2 regions of the Arthrobacter jinronghuae genome follow, and region 2 is predicted to be linked to the other one. Evidence: predicted binding sites of a transcription regulator. Region 2 holds the regulator's gene; the other holds the start of a gene.
What was found. Region 2 encodes Rex, which represses fermentation and respiration genes when NADH is low (regulators of the CRP and FNR family bind a similar motif). Its sites were predicted from a motif close to CTTGTGAANNNNTTCACAAG; they were not measured.
Positions count from the first base shown of each region.

Region 1: the regulator Rex is predicted to act here: its motif matches at 2,103-2,122, upstream of N2K98_RS01625 (queuosine precursor transporter).

Region 1 covers NZ_CP104263.1:330,744-342,701, forward strand. The annotation lists gene N2K98_RS01610 (polysaccharide pyruvyl transferase family protein) at 1-376, shown strand, start outside; gene thiD (bifunctional hydroxymethylpyrimidine kinase/phosphomethylpyrimidine kinase) at 468-1,313, opposite strand; gene N2K98_RS01620 (TetR/AcrR family transcriptional regulator) at 1,407-2,060, opposite strand; gene N2K98_RS01625 (queuosine precursor transporter) at 2,252-2,986, shown strand; gene N2K98_RS01630 (hypothetical protein) at 3,088-3,291, shown strand; gene N2K98_RS01635 (hypothetical protein) at 3,340-3,564, shown strand; gene tgt (tRNA guanosine(34) transglycosylase Tgt) at 3,607-4,881, opposite strand; gene N2K98_RS01645 (FUSC family protein) at 5,071-6,117, shown strand; gene N2K98_RS01650 (DUF6707 family protein) at 6,098-6,964, opposite strand; gene N2K98_RS01655 (NUDIX hydrolase family protein) at 7,037-7,576, opposite strand; gene N2K98_RS01660 (YdeI/OmpD-associated family protein) at 7,692-8,318, shown strand; gene N2K98_RS01665 (class II glutamine amidotransferase) at 8,393-9,265, shown strand; gene N2K98_RS01670 (glycoside hydrolase family 76 protein) at 9,275-10,405, opposite strand; gene N2K98_RS01675 (SDR family NAD(P)-dependent oxidoreductase) at 10,523-11,296, shown strand; gene N2K98_RS01680 (acyl-CoA dehydrogenase family protein) at 11,302-11,958, shown strand, end outside.
Region 2 covers NZ_CP104263.1:3,044,607-3,056,564, forward strand. The annotation lists gene N2K98_RS14290 (hypothetical protein) at 1-377, shown strand, start outside; gene N2K98_RS14295 (hypothetical protein) at 1,352-2,599, shown strand; gene N2K98_RS14300 (redox-sensing transcriptional repressor Rex) at 2,555-3,313, opposite strand; gene N2K98_RS14305 (glutaredoxin family protein) at 3,313-3,564, opposite strand; gene N2K98_RS14310 (HAD family hydrolase) at 3,631-4,443, shown strand; gene N2K98_RS14315 (30S ribosomal protein bS22) at 4,582-4,680, opposite strand; gene N2K98_RS14320 (helix-turn-helix domain-containing protein) at 4,887-5,099, opposite strand; gene gdhA (NADP-specific glutamate dehydrogenase) at 5,298-6,638, opposite strand; gene N2K98_RS14330 (ArsR/SmtB family transcription factor) at 6,742-7,221, opposite strand; gene N2K98_RS14335 (hypothetical protein) at 7,327-7,689, opposite strand; gene N2K98_RS14340 (TetR/AcrR family transcriptional regulator) at 7,686-8,060, opposite strand; gene N2K98_RS14345 (acetoin utilization protein AcuC) at 8,145-9,353, opposite strand; gene N2K98_RS14350 (TrkH family potassium uptake protein) at 9,460-10,869, shown strand; gene N2K98_RS14355 (potassium channel family protein) at 10,892-11,530, shown strand.

The sequences.
Region 1 (11,958 bases), 930 kb from region 2:
AGTGCTGGATTCCCGTACCCGCGATGCAGGCATCTGGTGGGATCGGGTGGCTGCCGTGCTGCAGGCCGATACTGCCGCGGCGCCGGACGTTGCTGGGTTGCCGGGGACACCAAGCCTGTCGCCGAGTGCCCGGCTGGAAGGCCGCGGGGAGTGGGTGGCGGCAGAGACTGCGCTGCGCCGGCAGTTCTACCCGCAGTCCCTCCTGGCAGCACGGCTGACCGCGGAGGACGAACGGGTGCAGTCCTTTACCGCTCCTATCGACCGTGCCCTGGAGCAGGAGCAGGCGGCCCACCAGCGGTTGGCGGGCAGCAGGACCGTGCAGACCGCTTTGGGGTTGCACAGTTCCTTGTCGAAGTTCCGCCGCGGCCGCGCCTAAGCGGCAGGCGGGTGCATGGAAAGCGCCGCGTACCTTCCGCCGCTGTCATGGACGACAGAGGGCAGAAGGGACGCGGCGCTTCGGCTGAAACCTAGAGGGCCGGGCCCTGACCGGCGTTGCCCTGCCACAGTGCATCAAACGGTGCGTTGGAGGAAACGCGGTTGCGGATACCTTCGGTGACGAAGGCCTTTGCCGTCTTGGCGGCTTCCAGAGGCGTTGCCCCCTTGCCCAGTTCGGCAGTGATGGCCGCTGCGAGGGTGCAACCGGCACCGCTGACAGCCACCTCGCCTACCTTGGGTGCCCGCAGGACCTCCATGGTCTCACCGTCGTAGAAGACGTCGACGGCGTCGTCGCCTTCCAGCCGGACCCCGCCCTTGGCCAGCACTACGGCTCCGCTGGCTTCATGGATGCGGCGGGCTGCTTCCTGCAGGTCTTCCACGGTCTCAATGGAATCCATGCCGGACAGTGACATGGACTCGAAGTGGTTGGGGGTGACGAAGGTGGCTAGGGGGAGGATCTGGGCCTTGAGCGCCTTGTCGGTGTCCAGCGCGGCGCCGGGCTCCTGGCCCTTGCAGATGAGCACCGGGTCCAGCACGAGGTTCTTCCAGTCCTGGGACTGCAGCGCCTTGGCGACGACGTCGATGGTTGCCGGGGTGCCGAGCATGCCGATCTTGACCGTGTCGAGGTCATAGGCGGTCATGATGGCTTCGAGCTGGTCGGTAATGACCTGCGGGTCCACCGGGACGAACCGGTGGTTCCACGAATCGTTGGGATCGAAGGACACAATGCAGGTCAGGGCGGTGATGCCGTAGACGCCGAGTTCCTGGAAGGTCTTCAGATCGGCCTGGGCGCCGGCGCCGCCGGTGGCTTCGGAACCTGCGATGGTCAGCGTGACGGCCGGGGCTGAGGCCGCAGAAGTGGATGTGTTTGCAGACATGGGTCCATCTTCCACCCAAAACGGCGGAACCGGCCACCCTTGCAAGACGCGCTGTTACGGCGCGCCGTCGTCGTCCCCCGCCGCCGCTGCGGGCTAACCGTCCCGGCGGACCCCTCGGAGCAGGCGGACTATGTCTTCCAGGATGTTCCGGACCACCGGGAGCCGGGACAGGATCACGAGTTTGGCCACCAGCGGGGCCAGATTCGCGGCCAGCCGGTGGGACCTGCGCTGGCCGGGGGAACGGTCATACACCCAGAAGAAGGTGATCCCCATATGCATCAGCCAGAGCAGTTCTGGCAGGTCGTTGCGGATGGCCACGGGCGGCTGCGGCCGGGCGGTGGATACCGCCTGCCGGAACATCGCGATGGATTTCCCCCGCCCGACGGCGCCGTCCTCCCTGCGGTTCGGCGACATGGCGTCGCGCAGGAAATGCGTGCCGAAGGCGTGGTACGGCTCCATGGTGGTCAGGCCCGTGGACAGAATGACCGCCAGGTTCTCGCCCAGGTTGTGGCCCTCCCGGATCTGCGGCAGCGCAAGCGAGCGGTGTTCGTCCTGGAGGGATCGGTATAGCTCGTGGAGGAGGTCATCCTTGGAACGGAAATAGTAATAGGCGTTGCCTACCGAAACGTTTGCCTCCTGCGCGACGGCGCGCATGGTGGTCTTTTCGTAGCCCTGTGAGGCGAAGAGGCGCAGCGCGGTGTCGATGAGGAGCCGGCGCGTCTGTTCGCTCTTGGCGATGACGGCCAATGATGCTCCCTTTGCAGTAATTCCAGCGTTTAGTAGACCATTCTTTTGAACGTGTTCAAAATAGGGCGCGCGGCAGGAACTGACCGGGCATGGCAGAATGGAGGCGGTCCAATCGGGCCGCCCGGGGCAGCGGGCACAGTGCTAATACAGCCGGCGAAAGCCAGGCGAACCACTACCGGAACGGAAATGCCATGGATGCACAGCCACGGGCAGCTGTGAAAACTGCTGCAACTTATGCCTCCCGCGGGAGCTCGCAGTACGACCTGATCCTCACCCTGATGTGCGTGGTCATCGTCATTTCGAATATCGGCGCCACCAAGGGCGTGCAGTTTTCCCTTCCCGGCGGCTGGGACATTGTCACCGACGGCGGGTTCTTCCTCTTTCCGCTCGCGTACATCCTCGGGGACGTGGTCAGCGAGGTTTACGGCTTCAAAGCAGCCCGTCGGGCCATCTTCACCGGCTTTGCAATGGCACTTCTCGCCGTCGCGAGTTTCGCAGTAATCATTGCCCTGCCTGGATTCACGGATGCCTACGGGCTGGAGAAGCAGGCTGCACTGGAAGTGGCACTCGGTCCGGTCTGGCAGATTGTGCTTGCGAGCCTGCTGGGGTTCCTGGCCGGCCAGCTGCTGAACTCAATGGTGCTGGTGCGAATGAAGGAGCGGTTCCGCGAGAAGGCGCTGGCCGGGCGGCTGATGGTCTCCACCGGTGTGGGGGAGTTTGCGGACACCCTGATCTTCTGCGCCATTGCGGCTCCGGTCATCGGGATTACCGACGCCGGCGGGTTCTTCAACTACGTCCTGTTCGGCTTCCTCTACAAGACGCTCATCGAGTACCTTTTTGTGCCGGTCACCGCGCTGGTCATCCGGGTCATCAAGAAGCGCGAACCCAGCTACGTGCCGGCTGAGCTGGAGCCTGTCGCGGCGTAGGGGCGGGATGCCCGTCAGGTCACCGGGCGAAATCCCTGCCCAGGTGTGCAAAGGTGGGGGAACGCCAGCGTTTCACATCCCCAGTACGGCAGGAGACAAACATGAGCAATCCAGTCCCGAACCCCGGTGCCAAGGCAGTAGATGAAAATCTTGCCGGAACCGCGGAGGAATTCAACGATCAAGTCACCAAGGCGATGATCGACGACGCCCAGGAGAAGGATTCGAGCCCCGGAGACGAAGAACGCGATGCGCAGCCCGCCTTGGAAGAGGATGAATCGACCCAGGCTAAGCCGGACAATTCCTAGCAGCTCGGCTCTCTGCAGAATCCACTCGATACACAACAGGAGGACAGTGTGCCCGAGGACAAAGATTTCGAACACAACGAAACCAAGGCCGAAGCACAGCTCCAGATTGTAGATCCGCCGGAACCGGGCGACGAAGAGGCCGGACAGCAGCAGGCCGGGCACGCAGACGGCTCACCCACCGGAGGCCCGGAAGATCCCACTGCCGAAGAGCAGAACGTCACCGGAGAACCGGACGACCAGCAGAACGAACCGCTGCCGCGGACCTGGAACTAGGGAGTCTGCAGGCAAGTACTACGGCGGTAGGGCGCTGCGCAGCTACCTACCGCTGTAGTACTTGCCCAGGACCTCCGCCTTGAAGTCGAAGAACGTACCGTCGTCGATGGACAGCCGGGCGTCGTCAACGAGCTTCACGGTGAAGCGTTCATTGTGAATGGAAATCAGCGTGTGGCTGACCATTTCGTTGGACTTGAACAGGTGCTGGATGTAGGCACGGGTGTAGTTGGTGCAGGTATAGCAATCGCAGCCGTCCACCAACGGCCCGAAGTCCCGCTTGAACTTGGCATTGGACAGGTTCTTGCGGCCGTACGGCGTGTAGAACGCAGAATTCCTGGCCACCCGGGTCGGAGAAACGCAGTCGAAGGTGTCGGCACCGTTTTCGATGGCGGTGAAAATGTCATCCGGCTCTGAAATGCCCAACAGGTGCCGGGGCTTATTCTCCGGAAGCTCCTCCGTGCACCACCGGACAATGGTGCCGAGGTTTTCCTTTTCAAACGCGCCGCCCAGGCCGAAGCCGTCAAAGTCCATGGCACCGAGATCCCGGGCCGCCTTACGCCGCAGGTCTTCGTACTGCGCACCCTGCAGCACGCCGAACAGTGCCTGGTAGGGCTTGTCTGCGCGTTCCTCGGTGAGCCGCTGGTGCTCGGCAAGGCACCGCAGCGCCCAGAGGCGGGTGCGTTCCAAGGACATTTCCTGATACCCGCGCGAATTCATGAGCGTGGTCAGCTCATCAAAGGCAAACATGATGTCGGCGCCGATTTTGTGCTGCACCTGCATCGAAATTTCCGGGCTGAAGCGGTGCTTGTCCCCGTTGAGATGGGACTTGAACCAGACGCCGTCGTCGTCAATATGCGCCAGGCGCTCCTTGCCGGGCGCGACGTCGTCGTCCGCTCCCGTGGCATGCGTCGTCCCGTCGGCATTCATGTTGATGACCTTCTTGAACCCCGCACCCAGGCTCATGACCTGGAAGCCGCCGGAGTCTGTGAAGGTGGGGCCGGACCAGTTCATGAACTTCCCCAGACCGCCGGCCTCGTCGAGGATATCCGGGCCGGGCTGCAGGTACAGGTGATAGGCATTCGCCAGCACGGCCTGGGCGCCAAGCTCCGCGACCGACTCGGGCAGCACGGCCTTGACCGTGGCCTTGGTGCCTACCGCGATGAATGCCGGAGTGGCGATCTCGCCGTGGGGCGTGGAGATGGTGCCGGTGCGGCCCTGAAAGCCGCCGCCGTTCGCCTCGACTCGCCGTTCGGCCGCTGCAGGGGCGGTATCGCGCAGGCGCTTACCGAGGGTGAAGGAAAAGGCTGAGGAAGACACTCCTCCATTTTGCCCTACCCGGCGCCCGCCTTCCGCCGAGTGTTCCTGCTGCGAGATACACCACATTTATTCAGCCCTGTGCTTTGCCGGGGATAGGTTGGATGGGCGGAATTCAAGCCGGCCTCCAGCCGCCGGAACATCCCCGCATTCCTCCTATGCCTACGGCCCGAAAGGCAGAGGTCACCAGCGTTGACGCACCTGCAGGAAATGTTCAAGATCGCTCCGGCGAACAATGACCACCACGCGGCCATCCGGTGCGCCATCGGCCTGGGGGGGCCGCTTTTCCTCGTGCTTTTCCTGGGGCGGATCGACCTCGCCATTTTCGCGACTTTCGGTGCCTTCACCGGGATCTACGGCAGGAATGAACCGCACCGCCAGCGGCTGGGCCATCAGGTCCGCGCGGGGACACTTATGCTGGCCGTCATCCTGGCCGCAGCGCTGTGTGCACGGCTGGACCTGGATGACTGGGGAACCGTCATCGGCACGACGGCGGTCGCCGGGCTGGGGACCATAGCCACTGGCTTTTGGCGGCTGCGCCCCGTGGGCTCCCTGTTCCACATCTTCGCCTTCGCCGCGATCTCTTCGGTCCCGAACCAGCCCCCGCTCTGGCAGGGGATGCTTGCGGCCGTCCTAACGGTGGCGTTCTCCATCCTGCTGGGCCTGTCCGGGATGCTCGTGCAGAAGTACCGCACGCCATGGAAGCCGCCCGAACGGCTGGAGTTCACGCCGGCCCAGCGCCGCATCATCTACATTGACGGACTGCAGTATGCGGTGGCGGCAGTGCTGGCAGGCTCCATCGCGACCCTGCTGGGACTCGGCCACAACTACTGGGCTATGGTCGCCGCGACGGTTCCCCTGATCGGCGCAACAGTGCGGCACCGGGTCCACCGCGGCCTGCAGCGCATCCTGGGCACGTTCGGCGGCCTCTTGCTGACAGCGCTGATCCTGCTTCCGGGCCTGGAGCCCTGGCAGATGGTCCTGGTCATTGCCGCCTGCCAGTTCGGGGCCGAAATGTTCATTGCCCGGCAATACGCGCTGGCCCAGGTGGTGGTCACGCCGCTGGCGCTGGTCAGCACCGAGCTGGCCCACCCGAGCAACCCGTTGGAACTGCTCCGGGACCGCGGCATCGAAACGCTGATCGGCGCCGTCGTCGGCATGGCCGTGGTGGGAGCCGTACATCTACGGCAGAAGCAGCTGCACCGGCAGCGGGAGTCCGCTAGCCGCGGACGGCAATAAGCTCGGTGCGGATGCGCCGGTCCAGCTCGGCGTCGGACAGCGTCTGGGAACCGCCGTGGGAGCGCAGGTAGAGCAGGGCGTTCAGGCGCAGGATCCGCCACTCCCGCTCGCTGGCGTCTTTTCCGGCCTCGGCAGCCCGGTGAATCTCGCGGTCGTACAGGTTGGGTTCGTTCAACTGCCGCTGCAGCAGCTCGGCGGCCAGCTTGGCCTTCATCGGGTCCGTCTCGGAAGTATCCGCCGCACGCACGGCATGGCTGTACGCCGCCGCACTTTCGGCATCCCCGGCCTCATGGGTGATGTGCGCCGCGAGGGCCAAGGCGCCCTGGATCCAGTTCCACCGGCCGAAGTTCCCATCAAAGGGAAGCCCGGTGATGACGTTGCAGACCTTCAGGGCATTTTCGGCGTCGCCCAGATCGATGAAGAGAATGTGCGCCAAATCTCGGACATCCTGCAGATGACTGCCCGATTTCACGTTCAAACCACGCTCCAAACGCGCGGCAATCTCCTGTACGGCGGAGTTTTCCGGGTGGGCGGCAGCGGCGTCGGCAATGATTTCGGCCGCGTTGTCTTCCTCCGAAGGCACCTGCCGAACGGCGTCCGACGGCGCGCCCTCGGGAGCCGGAGCCTGAACCCGGACAGCGGATCCGTAGGCCAGCCGGAGCGAGGTTCCGTCATCCAATTTCGCGATGACCAGCGCCGGAACACCGAAATCATCGGCCTCCACGCTGGTTCCGGCTACCGGAGCCAGAGGTTCTGCAGCACCCTCACCCGGGACAAGGATCTGTCCGGGGGCAAGCAGTTCCGCATTGACCCGGAACGCGTACGTTTCCGGCAGGCTCTCAGACATGACGATTCCTTCGTGGTTGGACCTCGGCTCCCCAGAACCTCCAGTATATAAAGCTTGTCAGCGGCGCCCTTGTCAGCGTCCCCAGCCGGCCGAGGCCAGTGCCTGGCGCAGCAGGTCCCCGCGGCCGCCCGAAAATTCGGCGTAGATCGCGGGGCTGAGTGCCTCATCCGGAGTCAGCCATGACAGTTCCAGTGCATCCTGGCGGGGATTGCACTCACCGGTCACGGGAATCAGATAGGCAAGCGCCACGGCATGCTGGCGTTCATCCGTCAGCCCGCTCTGCGAGGGGGAGGGGAAGTACTCGGCGACGGCGAACGGCACCAGGGTGGGCGGCAGCTGCGGCAGCGCCATCGGCCCGAGATCCTTCTCCAGGTTGCGCAGCAGGGCGCCCCGGATGGTTTCGCGGTACAGCACCCGGCCCGAAACGAAGGAACGCACCATCTGCCCTTCCGGGGTCGCCTGCAGCAGCAGCCCAACTTCGGTGACATAGCCCAGCGGGTCACACCGCACGGGCACGGCCTCGACGTAAACCATGGGCAGACGCTGCCGGGCCTCGTAGAGATCTTCCTCGGAGAGCCAGCCTGGATACGGGTCAGGAGTACGAACGTTCATAGCAGTGTTCTACCTCAAAGGTGCCGTGCCAGTCACACGGCACGCTACGCTTCGGCCATCGGCTGAACCGGCCCGGACCCTTTCAGCCCGGCAGGTGCTTCCCTAGACTTGGGCTATGACACGGGACCTCCCGGAGCTTCTCCTGCCGGATGCCGGGGCCTGGCGGGAGTGGCTGGAGCAAAATTACGGGTTATCCGGCGGCGTCCGTCTGGTGCTGGGGAAGAAGGGCGGAAACGTCACCCGGTTGACGTACCGCGAGGCCCTCGACGAAGCGCTCTGCTTCGGCTGGATCGATGCCCAGGCCGACCGGCGCGACGAGGAAAGCTACCTGCAGCGGTTTCAGCCGCGCGGTCCGCGCAGCATCTGGTCGCTGCGGAACGTCGGCTACATCAACCGGCTGGAAGCGGAAGGCAGAATGCATCCGGCCGGCCGGGACGCCGTGCTCAGCGCCAAGGTGGACGGCCGCTGGGATGCCGCCTACTCCGGATCGGCAACAGCGGAAATCCCGGAGGACCTGCGCGCGGCCATCGCCGCCGTTCCCGCAGCCCAGGAAATGTTCGACGTGCTGACGTCGCAGAACCGGTTCGCCATGTACTTCCGGCTTAAAGGCCTCAAGACGCAGGCGGCCCGCGAGCGCCGGATCGCAGACTATGTGCAGATGCTCAGCGAACACCGCGCCCCCTACCCGCAGAAACGGAAGCCGTCGCTTCCGCCGGCGGTTGAGGGGACGCCGAAGGACTAGTCGCAGCCGGGTCGGCTGCCACGATTTCCCCGGAAACCTGTCCGTCCGTCAGAATCCCGCCCCAGGAGGTCCACATGTGCCGACTCTTTGGTATGCATGCCGGGAAGGACCCGGTCCGGGCTACGTTCTGGCTCCTTACGGCCCCGGACAGCCTGGCCCGGCAGAGCCATAAGGAAGCGGACGGCTTCGGGATCGGCACCTTCACTCCTGACGGCAGCCCGGTGGTCGATAAAGCGCCCATCGCTGCGTATGAGGATGTGCAGTACGCCCAGGAGGCCCGGGACCTGGAAAGCACCACCTTCCTGGCGCACGTGCGCTACGCCAGCACCGGCGGGGACACGGATGTCAACACGCACCCCTTCGAGCAGGACAGCCGTCTCCTGGCCCACAACGGGGTGGTGGAGGATCTGGACAAGCTCGATGACCGGCTGCGCCAGCTGGAGATGTACCACCTGGTCAAGGGCGAAACGGACAGTGAACGGGTCTTCGCGCTGATCACCGGCGCAGCGAGGGTGAACGGCGGCGACGTTTCCGCAGCCATCGCGTCCACGCTGACCTGGATAGCGCAGAACCTGCGGCTGTACGCGGTGAACATCATCCTCACCACCGCCACCGACCTGTGGGCCGTACGCTACCCGGACACCCATCCGCTGTACGTCCTGCAGCAGGGGCCGCGGGGTCCGGTGGGGGAGAAGCGGAGCAACCGGATCAGTGTCCACAGCGACCAGATACGCCAGGAGAAGCGGCCGGAAGTCCTGGTGGCCACCGAAAAGATGGACGCCAACCCTAATTGGCGGCTGCTGGACTCCGGCGAAATGCTGCATGTGGACAGCGAACTCAATGTCCGGCGCACGTTTCCGCTCCCGCAGCACCCGCAGCACCTGATCACGCTGGCGGACCTGGACCCGGCAGCGGCGGCGTCGCAGCACCCGCTCAAGACGGGTTGACGCTGTGCCTCAGGTGAGGTCCGCCCCGGCCCGCTGCACCCGCGCCGACGCTTCCAGGACCATCCAGGCTTGCAGCTGGGTGGAAAGCCCGACGGCGGTGCCGCCCGGGTAGGACACGGCGGCCGGTTCCAGCGGCTTGGCGGAGAAGAGGATCCAGTCTGCCCGTTTGCTGCGCCCCTCCCACAGGGCCTGCGCCGTAGCTTCCACCAGGGCGGCAGCCGTCCGCCGGGAAGGTTCCGGCAGGGCGGGGGACACGGCGGCCTGGGCCAGGTACCGCGCCAGGATTCCCGTGAATAGCCCGCCGTCGCCGGTGCCGTGGGTGCGCAGCACACGCGAGGTGCCGCCGTCGTCGGTCAGGTGGGTGTCGACGGCGCGCACCAGTTCCTCAGCGCGGGTGAGATTGGCACTGCCGCCGAGCTCGAGCAGGGCACCCAGGGCAGGCCCCTGGTTGTACGTGAATACGGTGCGCTCCAGCTGTGGACGGCCCCGGACCACCTTGACCCCGTCCAGATATAGTCCGGTTTTCGGATCCAGCACGGTGGCGTTGAGCCAATCCACCAGCTGCTGTGCCCGGTCCCGTGATCCGGTGCGGACAAAATGCAGGGCAGCGGGAGCGGTGGCCGGGGTGTTCTTGAAGTTACGGTCCTTGTTCCAGAAGATGCCGCCGCCCAGTTCCGGGGTGTGGGCGGACTCCAGCGCTGCATTCAGGGCGGAGAGGATTTTCCGGTAGGGACGCTGCCGGTCCCGCGCTCCGGACAAAGAGTTCAGCCGGCCGACCGCCAGGGCCAGCCACGCCATGTCGTCGTAGAAACGGTTGGTGTAGTGCATCCGGTTCCGCAGCCCGATGGTCCGGACCAGCGCCGGTGCCAGGTCCGCAGCCGAGGGATGCTCCGGTCCGCGGAACGGCGTGCCGGTGCGGCGTTCGCGCAGGCCGGCGTCGATCAGGGCATCGAGATAGTGTGCCTGCCACCAGTAATGCCAGGGCTGGCGCAGCTGCTGCAGCCGGGAAGCCGGATGGCTGGTGGCCGCCAGATGGGTCCCGGGCAACCCGGCCAACGAACGGCCAAATGCAGCGCTCACGGTGCGGGCGGCAGTCTCCGCGCGGTCGTCGGCGTCCAAGGCGGAATCCTCATAAAGCATGCGCCAACCCTATGCCAGCCGCCGAAGATGCGGCACCGGCCAACGCACAGTAGGCTCGGATACTGCCGGTGTGACATAGACGACACTGCCGGCGAGTAAATCTGCCAGGAGGAACGCATGGACATCGCAGGCGCATCGGCCATAGTCACAGGGGGAGCGTCCGGACTCGGGCGGGCGACGGCGCGGAGGCTGTACGACGCCGGCGCCTCCGTTGTGTTGGTGGACCTGCCGCAGTCCGAAGGCCTTGCCTATGCAGCGGAACTGGGGGACAACGCCCGGTTCGTGCCCGGCGACGTAACCAACCCGGAACAGATGCAGGCCGCCGTCGAAGCAGCCATGGCTGCAGGACCGCTCCGGGTGGCCGTGAACTGCGCGGGCATTGCTACACCGGGGAAGGTACTGGGCCGCGACGGCGTCCTTCCGCTGGAGGACTTCGCCCGTGTGGTCAGCGTGAACCTGATCGGCACCTTCAACGTCACCCGGCTCGCCGCCGCTGCCATGGCCGAAACGGATCCGGTCACCGCCAACGGCACCGAGGAACGCGGCGTCATCATCAACACAGCCTCCGTTGCCGCCTTTGACGGCCAGATCGGCCAGCCCGCCTACTCGGCGTCCAAGGGCGGCGTGGCCGCGATGACGCTCCCGCTGGCGCGTGAGCTGGCCCGCCACCTGATCCGGGTGGTCACCATCGCGCCGGGCATCTTCGAAACACCCATGATGGCGGGACTGCCGCAGGCCGCCCAGGATTCCCTGGCCGCGCAGGTGCCGCACCCTTCGCGCCTGGGCCGGGCCACGGAATACGCGTCCCTTGCCGCCCACATCATTGAAAACCAGATGCTTAACGGCGAGACGATCCGCTTGGACGGCGCCATCCGGATGGGACCGCGCTGACCTTGATGAGTACCCCCGCACCACTGCACCAACTGCCCGACGCTGATTTCTACGGTTTCGAAGACCTGCTCAGCGACACCGAGAAAACCAAGCTTGCCGAACTGCGGCGCTTCCTCGCCGAGGAAGTGCTGCCGCACGCCGTGGACTGGTGGAACGAGGCGCGTTTCCCTTCCGACCTCCTGCCGAAGCTGGCACAGCTGGAACTTTCCACGCCTGTCCAGCAGGGATACTCGCCGCTGTTCGCCGGTCTGGTGATCGCGGAAATGACCCGCGCCGACACCTCGCTCGCCACATTCTTCATGGTCCACCACGACCTGTTTGTCGAAGCGCTGCACATCTTCGGCTCCGAGGAGCAGAAATCCCGGCTGCTCGACGACGCCCGTGCGCTGCGGATTACCGGTGCCTTCGCACTGACCGAGCCGGAACACGGTTCCGATGTTGCCGGCGGCATGTCCACCACCGCAGTGCGCGACGGCGACACCTGGGTGCTCAACGGCGCCAAACGCTGGATCGGCAACGGCACTTTCTGCGACTACATGGTCCTGTGGGCCCGGGAGCCGGAAACCGGACACACCCGGGGTTTCCTGCTCGACGCGAACCTGCCCGGAGTAACCCGGACCCGGATCGAGAACAAGACAGCACTGCGCACCGTGCAGAATGCG
Region 2 (11,958 bases):
ACGTCATCACCTCGTTCAGCCTGCCGTCGATCATGACCCCCCAGGAGGAGCAGGCGTTCGCTGAAACAGGCCTGGACGGAGACAGCGTGAACTCCTTCCTCGTTTCCTTTGGCATCGTTGTGGCCCTGATCGGTTTTGCAATCTACCTGCTGATCGCGCTCTTTGTGCGGCGGGGAAAGAACTGGGCCCGCATTCTAGGCACGGTGTTTGCCGCCTTCTCCTTGATCGGCATCTTCACCATGCTGGGCGCTTACTTCACCTCCCCACTGAGCCTGATTTCGCTGGTGTCCAGCCTGCTGGGAATTGCCGGAATCGTGATGCTGTATCTGCGGCCGTCCACCCCGTACTTCCGCAAGGCTCCGCTGTACCCCTACTGAGCTGCGCACCATCCCGTCTCAGCGTCCCCGGGCATCCACGCAGAGTCCCGTCGGTTTCGGCGGGACTTTTCCCTTGCCGGATCGGGTTTCGCGGCGGAGGGGTCACATGCCGGTCGAGCCCGCGTAGCGTTGTGTTCTCTTCCGGCGGCGAGTTGCTACGCAAGGTGCCCCGGAGGTGCCGTTCCGCCGTGAAGGGGAGGACCATGGCAGCTCTGCTTCCTAACCCGCAGCAACAAAAAACACGCATTCCCCTGCGCCTTCCGCACCGGGCAGTCGACTCTCCGGAGCGTGAAGGGACGAACATCTTCATCCCGGAAGTACCGCTCTATCCCCCGACGGTCTCCGGAGGCGCCGTAACCGGTTCAAACCACGGTCATGGCTCCCCGAAATGGGAAGGAGATACCTCTCCTGGACCCGGCCCGTCCGCCGAGACCGGGGAGGATGGCAGCGGCCATGCCCTCTACCTCTGGCTCCGGGCAGGGTTTCAGGGCATGTTCGCCTGGATTGGCAGCGGCCTGCATGGCACCTTTGCGTGGTTGGGTTCAGGACTCCGGGGTATATCGGCTTGGCTCCGCGTCGGAGCGGGAGGAACCTATGTCTGGCTCCGCACCGGAGTGCAGGGAAGCTACACGTGGCTCCGCAGCTTGGTACGCGCCACGTCCACTCGTGTCCAGGCCGCGGCGCACGCTACCTCGAATCGAGCCCGGGCCGGAGCGCAGGCAACCTCCGCCGGGGTCCGTGCAGGAGTGGTCCGGGTCCACAGCGGGGCACACGCCGTTTCATTGCGGGTCCAAACGGGGGCCCGCGCAACTTCCGCCGGAGTCCAGGCCGGGGCGCATGCAACATCGAAACAGGTCCAAGCAGGTGCCCATGCCACCAGCGCTGCGGTCCAGACCGGGGCCAACCGGGTCGGCGCCGGAGCCCGTGCCGCCTCGGCCTGGGTCCAAAACGTGGCCCATACCTTCTGGAATTGGATGGTGTCCGCTGCACACGCCGCATCAGCGGCGGTCCAATCCGCCGCGCACACGACTGCTGCCGGGGCGCGCACAGTCGCCCACGCGGTATCGGTAGCGGCTCACGCCGTCGCCCACGCGGTATCGGTAGCGGCCCGTACCGTCGCCCACACGGTATCGGTAGCGGCTCACGCCGCCGCCCACGCGGTATCGGTAGCGGCGCGTGCCGTCGCCCACGCGACTGTCGTCGCAGCCAGAACCACAGCGCACGCCACAGCGGTAGGAGCCCGCGCCTTCGCCCGCTCCGTTACGACGGCAGCCAGAACCACAGCGCACGTCACGGCCATAGGCGCCCGCACCACCGCACACGCCACCTCGGTAGCCGCCCGAACCACCGCACACGCCACCTCGGTAGCCGCCCGCACTACGGCGCACGCCACCTCGGTAGCCGCCCGAACCACAGCGCACGCCACGGCAGTGGGAGCCCGTACCACCGCACACGCCACAGCAGTAGGCGCCCGAACCACCGCACACGCCACGGCAGTAGGCGCCCGAACCACAGCCCATGTCACAGCGGTCGGAGCCCGCGCCGTCGCACACACCGTCTCAGTGGTAACCCGCACCGTTGCCCATGCAACTGCCGTGGCAGCCCGCACCACAGCGCACGCGATAGCCGTGGTGGTGCGGGCAGTGCAACGTCGTCTGCCGGCCAATACCGGCAACCCGGTTCCTGCCATTGCAGCTGCATTCGTCCTGATTTCGGGAGCCGGCCTGCTCAATCTGTGGGGCACCGTTTCAACCATTTCCCGGACGCCCGTACCGGATTCGCTGCCGCCGGTCCTGTCCCTCCTCGAACGGTACGGAGTGACCGCCACCCACTATGCCAGGACGCTCGCGGCGGTAGAGCTCGCCTACGCCCTGGTGATCCTGGGAACCGCACTCCTGCTCGCGGTTGCCGTTCGGGAAAAGCGCCGCTGGGCGCGGATAGTCTCCGCGGTCCTTGCGGGCACGGCGCTGTTCTATGCGCTGAACGCAGGTACCGGGACCCAGTCACTTGCAGCAGCACTGGGTGTCGCAGGCGCCGCGATCACCTTCACCAAGGGAGCAGCTCCGTGGTTCCGACGGCGGGTCCTGTCGGTGCAGCCGTTCCCGCCGCTAAGGCACCAAACAAAGCCCCAGCACCAAGTAGAAGCCCAAGCGGAACCCCTGCAGGCGGATCCGGTCCTAGCGCGCCAGGCGGGCGCGGGCGGCGATCTGCGAAACCTGTGAACGCTGTGCGTGGTAGGCAAGGATCTGCAGTTCGGTCGCCATGTCCACTTTGCGGATCTGGACATGTTCGGGCGCCTGGAGCACTACTGGAGCAAAGCTGAGAATGCTGGTAATGCCGGACTCCACGAGGCGGTCGCATAGATCCTGGGCAACCTCGGCGGGCACCGAGAGCACCGCCATGTTTGCCCCGGTCTTCGCGAGCACTGCTTCAAGCGAGTCCACCGGGCTGATCCTCAGCCAGCCCACCTCCTGGCCGATTACCATCGGGTCGGCGTCGAACAGTGCCACAACCTCGAAGCCCCTGGAGCCGAACCCTGGATAGCCTGCCAAGGCACGGCCGAGGTTGCCGGCGCCTACTATGGCTACACGCCAGTTCAATGTCAGGCCAAGCGCGGCGGAAATCTGCCCGCTGAGATACGGGACGTCATATCCAACGCCCCGGGTCCCATAGGACCCCAGGTAGGACAGGTCCTTGCGCAGCTTGGGCGAATTCACACCGGCGGCTTCGGCCAGCTCTTCGGAGGACACACGTTCTATCCCGTCGGCGAGCATGGCGGACAGCGCCCTCAGGTAGATGGTCAACCGCGCCAGCGACGCCGGCGGTATGTGTCGTCCTGCTCCCGCGCCGGCCGGCGTCGTGGGGGCCGGTTGGTCGCTGTTGGCCGTCTCGCGCTCCAGAGCCGCTCGGTCAGACCGGACTTCCTCGGGTGCCATCACGCCCCCAGCAGACGCCGCAGCCGCGCTTCGTCGATTTTCCAGAAGTCCCGCTGAACGCCGTCGATGAACAACACCGGAATCTCCTCACCGAAGCGGGCGGCGAGTTCGGGGTCCTCCTCCGCGCTGCGTTCCTGCCAGGACATGCCTAGGTCCTCGCCCACGCGCCGGAGCACCAGACGGGCGTCTTCGCACAAATGGCAGCCCGGCCGGGTAAGGAGGACGACTTCCGGTCCGACGGATTCACTCATATGTCCAAAATAGCCCCAATACGTCGGATTTCCGCGCTCAGGCCGGGTTTTGCGTAGACTCGGACCATGCCCCGAGCCACTGTAGTCCGAGCCACCGGAACCACGGACGCGGCGGGCAAACCTGGCGAAGCGGCCTTTTTCGACGTCGACAATACACTCATGCGCGGTGCCAGCCTGTTCCACGTGGGCCGGAAAATGTACCAGCGGAAAGTCTTCACGATCCGTGAAGCAGCCGGGTTCGCGAGCAAACAGTTGAGGTTCATGCTGCAGGGTGAAAACCTCAAGGACGTCCACTCGGTCCGCGATGCAGCCTTGGCCTTCGCTGTTGGCCTCTCTTCGGAGGATGTACGCACTCTGGGCGAAGAAGTCTACGACGAGATGATTGTCTCCAAGATCTGGCCCGGCACCCGGGCGCTGACCCAGCAGCATATGAAGTCCGGGCGGCCGGTTTGGCTGGTCACCGGAACGCCCATCGAAGTTGCTTCGGTCATCGCCAGCCGGCTCGATCTCACCGGCGCCCTCGGAACGGTCAGCGAGGTCGCCGACGGCATGTACACCGGACGCCTGGTGGGTGAGTTCCTGCATGGGCCGGCCAAGGCTGCCGGCGTCCGGGCACTGGCTGAGAAAGAAGGCCTGGACCTGCAAAGCTGCTGGGCGTACAGCGATTCCTACAACGACGTTCCGCTGCTGAGCCTGGTGGGGCATCCGGTGGCAATCAATCCGGACGCACGCCTGCGCCGTCATGCCCGTGAGCGCAACTGGCCCGTGTACGACTTCCGTTCAGGCCGCAGGGCAGCAACACTGGGCCTGAAGTCCGCGACCGTTGCCGGGGCGACCTACGGCCTGTGGCGGGGATTCTCCTGGGTGCGGGCCCGTTAACCGCCCGGCCCAGCTCACCACCCAAAGCCCCTTAAAAACCGGAGCCCGCCTATCCCTGAGGACTGGCGGGCTCTGCCTTAGCGGACCCGGCACTGAACGTGCAGCGGGGGCCAGCTGACAACTGTCGCTAAGAAGGATCTACTTCTTATTGCGACGCTGGTGGCGGGTCTTGCGAAGCAGCTTGCGGTGCTTCTTCTTGGCCATACGCTTGCGGCGCTTCTTGATTACTGAACCCACAGAGTCCTCACAAACTTATTAGGAGTCACCGGTTCCCCTCCCCTGCTGCCGTGGGCAGAGGGGCTGGTTGCCGGTAGTTACTGGCGACAATTAAAACGTTCCTTAACAGGGTACAGCTTCAAGGCTGTGGAATTTGCCAGCGCATACCAGCAACGAACAACGGCCCGTTCCGGCGCTGTTCACCGACGCGGTACCCGGTGCAGGGCTCAGGCGGTGTCTGTACGCCGGTCGATGACGGCGTCGCGGAGTACCTTCTGAACGGCCGATTCCGGCACACGGTAGGACCGGCCGAAACGGACGGCCGGCAGATCGCCGGAATGGACCAGCCGGTACACGGTCATCTTGGAGACCCGCATGACGTCGGCAACTTCCGATACCGTCAGAAACCGCACATCCGAGAAGTTTCCCTCGTCTGCCATTTAGTCCCGTTCCTTTGCTCATTGCCGCCGTTTCCCACAGCAAGCCATGTGGGAGCACCTGCGGCTGAAGGACATCGCGTCACCGGCCTGTTGCGACGTGCGTCACTGATGGCCCCGTACGGTCCCTACTGTAGTGGCAGGAGTAACCATAGTGGAAGTTCTTTCCGCAGCCGCGGGCACGGCCGGTGCAAGCCGGTCCTAGATCACGCCCTGGGCCAGCATTGCATCGGCTACCTTCACGAAGCCGCTGATGTTGGCGCCCACCACGTAGTCGCCGGGCGAGCCGTATTCCTCGGCCGTCCGGGCGCACCGTTCATGGATGTTGACCATAATTTCGCTGAGCCGGCGTTCCGTATGCTCGAAGGACCAGGAATCCCGGCTGGCGTTCTGCTGCATCTCCAGCGCGGAGGTGGCGACACCGCCCGCGTTGGCAGCCTTACCCGGGCCGAAGAGCACCCCGGCGGCCTGGAAGGCGGAGATGGCCGCCGGAGTGCACGGCATGTTCGCACCCTCGGCCACGGCCCGGATCCCGGACTTGATCAGTGCCAGCGCGTCTGCTTCATCCAGTTCGTTCTGGGTGGCGCAGGGCAGGGCGACGCCGGCTCCCGCGTTCCAGATGGAACCCTCCGTCACGTAGTTCACGGAGTGTCCGCGGCGCTCGGCATATTCCGAGATCCGGCCCCGCTCCACCTCCTTGATCTGCCGAAGCAACGGAACGTCAATGCCCTTTTCATCAACTATGTAGCCCGAGGAATCAGAGCAGGCCACCACTGTAGCGCCGAGCATCTGGGCCTTATCTATGGCGTTGATGGCCACATTGCCGGACCCGGAGACAATCACCCGCTGCCCGTCCAGGCTCATGCCCTTGGTCTTGAGCATCTCCTCGACAAACATCACCGCGCCGTAGCCGGTGGCTTCGGGACGGACCAGGGATCCACCCCAGCTCACGCCCTTCCCGGTCAGGACACCCGATTCATAGCGGTTCGTGATGCGTTTGTACTGCCCGAAGAGGTAACCGATCTCGCGTCCGCCCACGCCGATGTCACCGGCCGGAACGTCAGTGTACTCGCCGATGTGCCGGTACAGCTCGGTCATGAAGGACTGGCAGAAACGCATCACTTCAGCGTCTGACTTTCCCCGCGGGTCAAAGTCCGAGCCGCCCTTGCCGCCGCCGATCGGCATGCCGGTGAGCGCGTTCTTGAAGATCTGTTCGAAACCGAGGAATTTGATAATGCCCAGGTACACCGAGGGGTGGAACCGGAGCCCGCCCTTGTACGGGCCGAGGGCGGAGTTGAATTCCACCCGGAAGCCCCGGTTGATCTGCACCTGGCCCTTGTCGTCTACCCAGGGCACCCGGAAGATGATCTGCCGTTCGGGTTCGCAGATCCGCTGCAGGATCGCGGCCTCGGCAAATTCGGGATGCTTGCGCAGCACGGGGGCGAGGGAGTCGAAGACTTCCACGACGGCCTGGTGAAATTCAGTCTCACCGGGATTGCGGCGGAAGACGTCGTCGCGTACGCGTGTCAGTACACGTTCCATGTGCTGCTCCTTAGAGGTTGGATTCCCCCGGTTAGGACTACGCTAGCCCCGCGGACGCCGGGGATGCGATGGAGGCGGACCAAAGTGCCTGCGTGCCGCGTCCCTAGGGCCGGCGGCGGCGGAATTTAGGGAACTGGCCGAAGAGGTCGGCGGCCCGCTCGGCGGCCCGTCCCACGGTGCGGCCGAGGTTCTGCACGCCCGCGTCCACCGGTAGCGGGCGGGCCTCTGCGGCGCCGGGCACCAGCGCGCCTGCCGCCGCGGCGGCCGCGGTGGCGGGCTGCGGGCTTGCAGCAACGGACGCCAGGCGGGATTCCGTGAGTGACGGAAGGTCAAAGGCCCGCAGCCACAGGACCAGCTCCTCCAGAGGGGCAGTCTCCAGCGAGTAGTACCGGCGCTGGCCTTCGGCCCGCATGGAGACGAGTCCGGCTTCGCGGAGCACTTTGAGGTGTTTGGAAACCGTGGGCTGGCTGACCTCAAGTTCTTCCACCAGTGCCCCTACGGACTTGTCGCCGGTACGCAGGGCGCCCAGGATTTCTCGCCGCGTACCTTCCGCGATTACTGCAAACACATCGTCAAAGACCATGGCATTTACCCTAGCGGATATGGAACCGGGAGCATCCCGAAGGAACGTAAGGCCAGCTGCACGAGGCAAGGACGTTGTTTGATGTTTTTGCGCGGTTCTGCTGCTCTAGCGTGCGCCCGCTGCGTTGTTGATCATGTCCACTAGCTGGTGCGGGTCCTCGACCGTGATCACAAGACGGTCAAATTGCTCCGCGGGATCGAGCGTGATGACGACGGCGCGGTCATATCCGGAAATATTCCAGAACTGCTTTTTCCCACCGGAATGGAAGGTGCCGGACAGCTTCCCCGGTAGTCCCAGGCCGGGACCGCGCCAGCCCTTCGGTTCGTCTCGTATACCTGGATCGAAGGTCGCTCCCCGGACGTGCTCGAGTGGAAACCGCAGGCGGCGCTTGAACGACCACATCTTGTTCAGCCCGACCGGTTCGACCACGAGGTTCGCTGGGGTGACCGTGACTTTATTGCTGCTCATGCCGAATCCTTCTCCTTGCGCAGCCCTGCGCGGGTCAGCAGGCGCCTGCCTAGTTGCTCTTCGGTGATGTTGTTCGCTTCGAGAAGACCCGTGATCCGCTCGCGGACACGCTGGTCGGTAGGGGCGAGTTCGAGCAATCCGACCAGGATCACGTCGAGGCTTTCATCCGAGCCGCTTGCCGCGTCGACCGCATCGAGAACCCGCAGAAACAGCCCATGCTTGCTCCCGAAGACCCCGTACAGGCTGCCCCGATGCACACCCGTCGCTTCGACAAGGTGGTCTACCGAGGTCGACGCATACCCTCGCTGCCGGAACACCGCCGCGGCGGCTTCCACTGCACCCGTTTCCTCAAACTTACGTGGACGACCCATGGTTTGAGAATAGTCATTCAAGAACAATCAGTCAAGAAAAGGTTTTTACCGTTTCCCCGCCAACAGCCTCGGGCCGGCACCCGGCTAGTCGAACCACGGATCCAGTCCGTGCAGCGGGAACAGTTCCTTGCGCGTGGCCATCACGGTCCGGTCAATCTCGTCATTCGGGTCGTAGCCCACTTCCCAGGACCGCCACCAGATATCCGCCCCGTCCCCCAGCGTCTCGCCGGACTTCACTCCGTGCTTCTCCAGCACATAGTCGCGCCAGGCCGGGGGCAGCGGGGTGGCGGGACGCACCCGCCCGTTGGCAGCCACTGACATGAGCAGCGCCCAGGACCGCGGCACCACGGAGGCGACGTTGTAGCCGCCTCCGCCGGTGGCGATCCAACGGCCTTCGCACAGCCGGCCGGCCAGATCGCTGATGGTCAGGGCGGCCTGCCGCTGCGCCTCCACGCTGATCCGGAGGCTGGTCATGGGATCATCCGTGTGGCTGTCGCAGCCGTGCTGGCTGACAATCACTTCCGGAGCGAAGGCCTCCGTCAGCTGCGGAACCACTGCATGGAACGCCCGCAGCCAGCCGGCGTCGGAGGTGCGCGCCGGGACGGCGATGTTGACCGCGGTTCCTTCGGCTGCCTTGCCGCCGGTTTCATTGGCGAATCCCGTCCCCGGGAACAGGGTCAGACCGCTTTCATGCAGCGAAATGGTCATCACGCGCGGATCGTCCCAGAAGATGTTCTGCGTCCCGTCGCCGTGGTGGGCGTCGACGTCGATGTACACCACCCGCTGCACACCGTTGGCGAGGAGCCGCGCGACGGCGGCCGCGGCGTCGTTGTACACGCAGAAGCCGGACGCCTTTTCATAGCCGGCATGGTGCATCCCGCCGGCAAAGTTGACCGCATGCGTAGCTTCGCCGGACAGGATGGCGTCCGCAGCGGCCAGGGAACCGCCGACCAGCCGGGCACTGGCCTCGTGCATGCCGGCGAAGGCGGGGGTGTCCTCGGTACCCAGCCCCAGCAGCGTATTGCAGTTCGCCGGATCGGCTCCGGCGGCCTGCACGGCACTGATGTAGTCGAAGCCGTGGACGGTCAGCAGGTCGGCTGCCGAGGCGACATACGGCTCGGCCAAGGAGACCCCTTGGAGGTCGAAAAGTCCCAGTTCACGGGCCAGCCGGGCGGTAAGGTCCAGGCGCGCCGGGCTCATGGGATGGCCTGCACCGAAGTCGTAAGCCAGCATGGATTCATCCCAGACAATGCACGTCGGCATAATGGGAAGGCTTAGCCCGGAACTGATCATGCAGACAGGCTACGTGATGCGGGCGCTACTCTGATATTGGTGTCCGCGCCCATCTGACGGATAAGTGCTACTACTTGCGGAAACCCGCGGAAAAGATCTGACCACCATGGCAATCCCACGGCAATCACTGCTGGAGAAAGATCAGCGCAGCGGTGCCGCCATTGTTGCCGGGGTCCGCGGGTTCGTGGGCGGAATGGTCACCGGCCGGCCGGCCCGGCTGGCGCTGATCGTCTTCAGCCTGGTCATCCTGCTGTTCACCGCCCTGCTGAGCCTGCCTGCCGCTTCCAGCAGCGGCGAATCCGCACCGCTGCACGATGCTTTCTTTACCGCTGTCTCGGCGGTCTGCGTCACCGGCCTGACCGTGGTCTCCACCGCCACCTACTGGTCCACCTTCGGGCAGGTGCTGATCCTGATCGCGATCCAGGTGGGTGGCCTGGGCATCCTGACCCTGGCCTCGCTGCTGGCCCTGGCCGTGAACAAGCGGCTCGGCGTCCGCGGCAAGCTCATGGCGCAGGAAGGCATGAACACGGGCCGGCTCGGCGAAGTGGGCCATCTGCTGCGCATTGTCTTCAGCACCGCCGTCGTAATTGAGCTGGCCCTCGCCCTGATCATGGCACCGCGCTTCATGATCCTGGGCGAGTCCCCCGGCCAGGCCATCTGGCATGCGGTCTTCTATTCCATCTCCGCGTTCAACAACGCCGGGTTCACGCCGCACTCCGACGGCCTGGTGCCGTATGAAGAGGACCTGTGGATCCTCATTCCGCTGATGCTCGGTGTGTTTATCGGCTCGCTCGGCTTTCCCGTCATCATGGTCCTGCTGCAGACCCGGGCCCGGGTCAGCAAATGGAACCTGCACACCAAGCTGACAATACTGGTGTCCTCCATCCTGCTGGTGGCCGGTGCCGTGATCTGGGGTGCGTTCGAGTGGTTCAACTCCCGCACCATCGGGGACCTGTCCCTGGGCGACAAGATTATCCACTCGATCTTCGCCTCGGTGATGACCCGCTCCGGCGGCTTCAATCTGGTCTCCATGACGGATCTGGACTCCAGCACCCTGCTCGTCACCGACATGCTGATGTTCGCGGGCGGCGGTTCCGCCTCCACGGCCGGCGGCATCAAGGTCACCACCATCGCCGTCCTGTTCCTGGCCGTGGTGGCCGAGGCCCGCGGCGACACCGATGTCCGCGCCTTCGGCCGCACCATCCCCCAGGGCGCCATGCGGGTGGCCATCTCGGTGACCATCCTGGGCGCCACACTGGTGGCGGTGGCCACGTCCGCGCTCCTGGTCATTACGGATGAGTCCCTGGAGCCGGTCGTGTTCGAGGTGATTTCCGCCTTCGCCACAGTGGGGCTGAGCACCGGACTCAGCGAGGCCCTGCCACCCTCGGGCAAGTACGTCCTGTCGATGCTGATGTTCGCCGGACGCGTCGGCACCATCACCCTTGCCGCGGCCCTCGCCGTGCGCCACCGCAACACCCTTTACCACTACCCCGAAGAAAGGCCGATCATTGGCTGACAGACCTCCCCACAATGCCCCGGTGCTGGTCATCGGACTTGGCCGCTTCGGTGCAGCCACCGCCGAGCAGCTGGTCCGGCAGGGCCGCGAAGTCCTGGCCGTGGAACGCGATCCGGCGCTGGTGCAGAAGGCCTCGGGCCTGCTGACGCACGTGGTCCAGGCCGACGCGACGAACATCGAGGCACTCAAGCAGCTGGGCGCCGAGGACTTCTCGGCCGCCGTCGTGGGCGTGGGAACCTCGATCGAGTCCAGCGTGCTCATCACCGTGAACCTGGTGGACCTGGGCATCGAGCACCTGTGGGTCAAGGCCATCACGCCTGCCCACGGCAAGATCCTCACGCGCATCGGCGCGAACCACGTGATCTATCCGGAGGCCGACGCCGGCCGGCGGGCCGCGCACCTGGTGGGCGGCCGGATGCTGGACTTCATCGAGTTCGACGACGGTTTCGCGATCGTGAAGATGTACCCGCCGAAGGAGACGCAGGGCTTCACCCTGGGCGAGTCCAATGTGCGGGCCAAGTACGGCGTCACTGTCGTCGGCGTGAAGTCCCCGGGCGAGGACTTCACCTACGCGCAACCGAACACCAAGGTCTCCAGCCGTGACACCCTGATCGTGTCCGGCCACGTGGATCTGCTGGAACGCTTCGCGGCGCGGCCGTAGGTTTTCGGCCTTCCGGGTCGCCTTCAGGCGTGGCTCCGGCGGCAACGAAATTCCTCGCTCGCAGAGCTCGCTTGGAATATTAAAGCCGCCTCCGCCACGCCTTACGGCGGCGGCACGGCGCCTTCCCACACCCTACGGCGGCGACACGCCACCTCTCAGCGGCAGGCGCAGGTCCTGCACAGGGGCCAGACGGTGAGCTGCTTCGTGGTTTCCCGGGTGCGGACGGACGAATGCCTCGCGGGGATGTGCCTCGCGGGGCCAGAGTCGGTAATGCTCCCTGCGGTTTGTGCAAGTCCCTGCAGTTTGTGCACTTTCCTGCACGGCGCAGTGCAGGGATTGTCACAAACCGAAGGGATCCCGACAAACCGGAGGGATTCTGGCGCAGTGCTTGCCTCGCAGGGCACGGACCGGCCGCAGGGCCTGGCGGA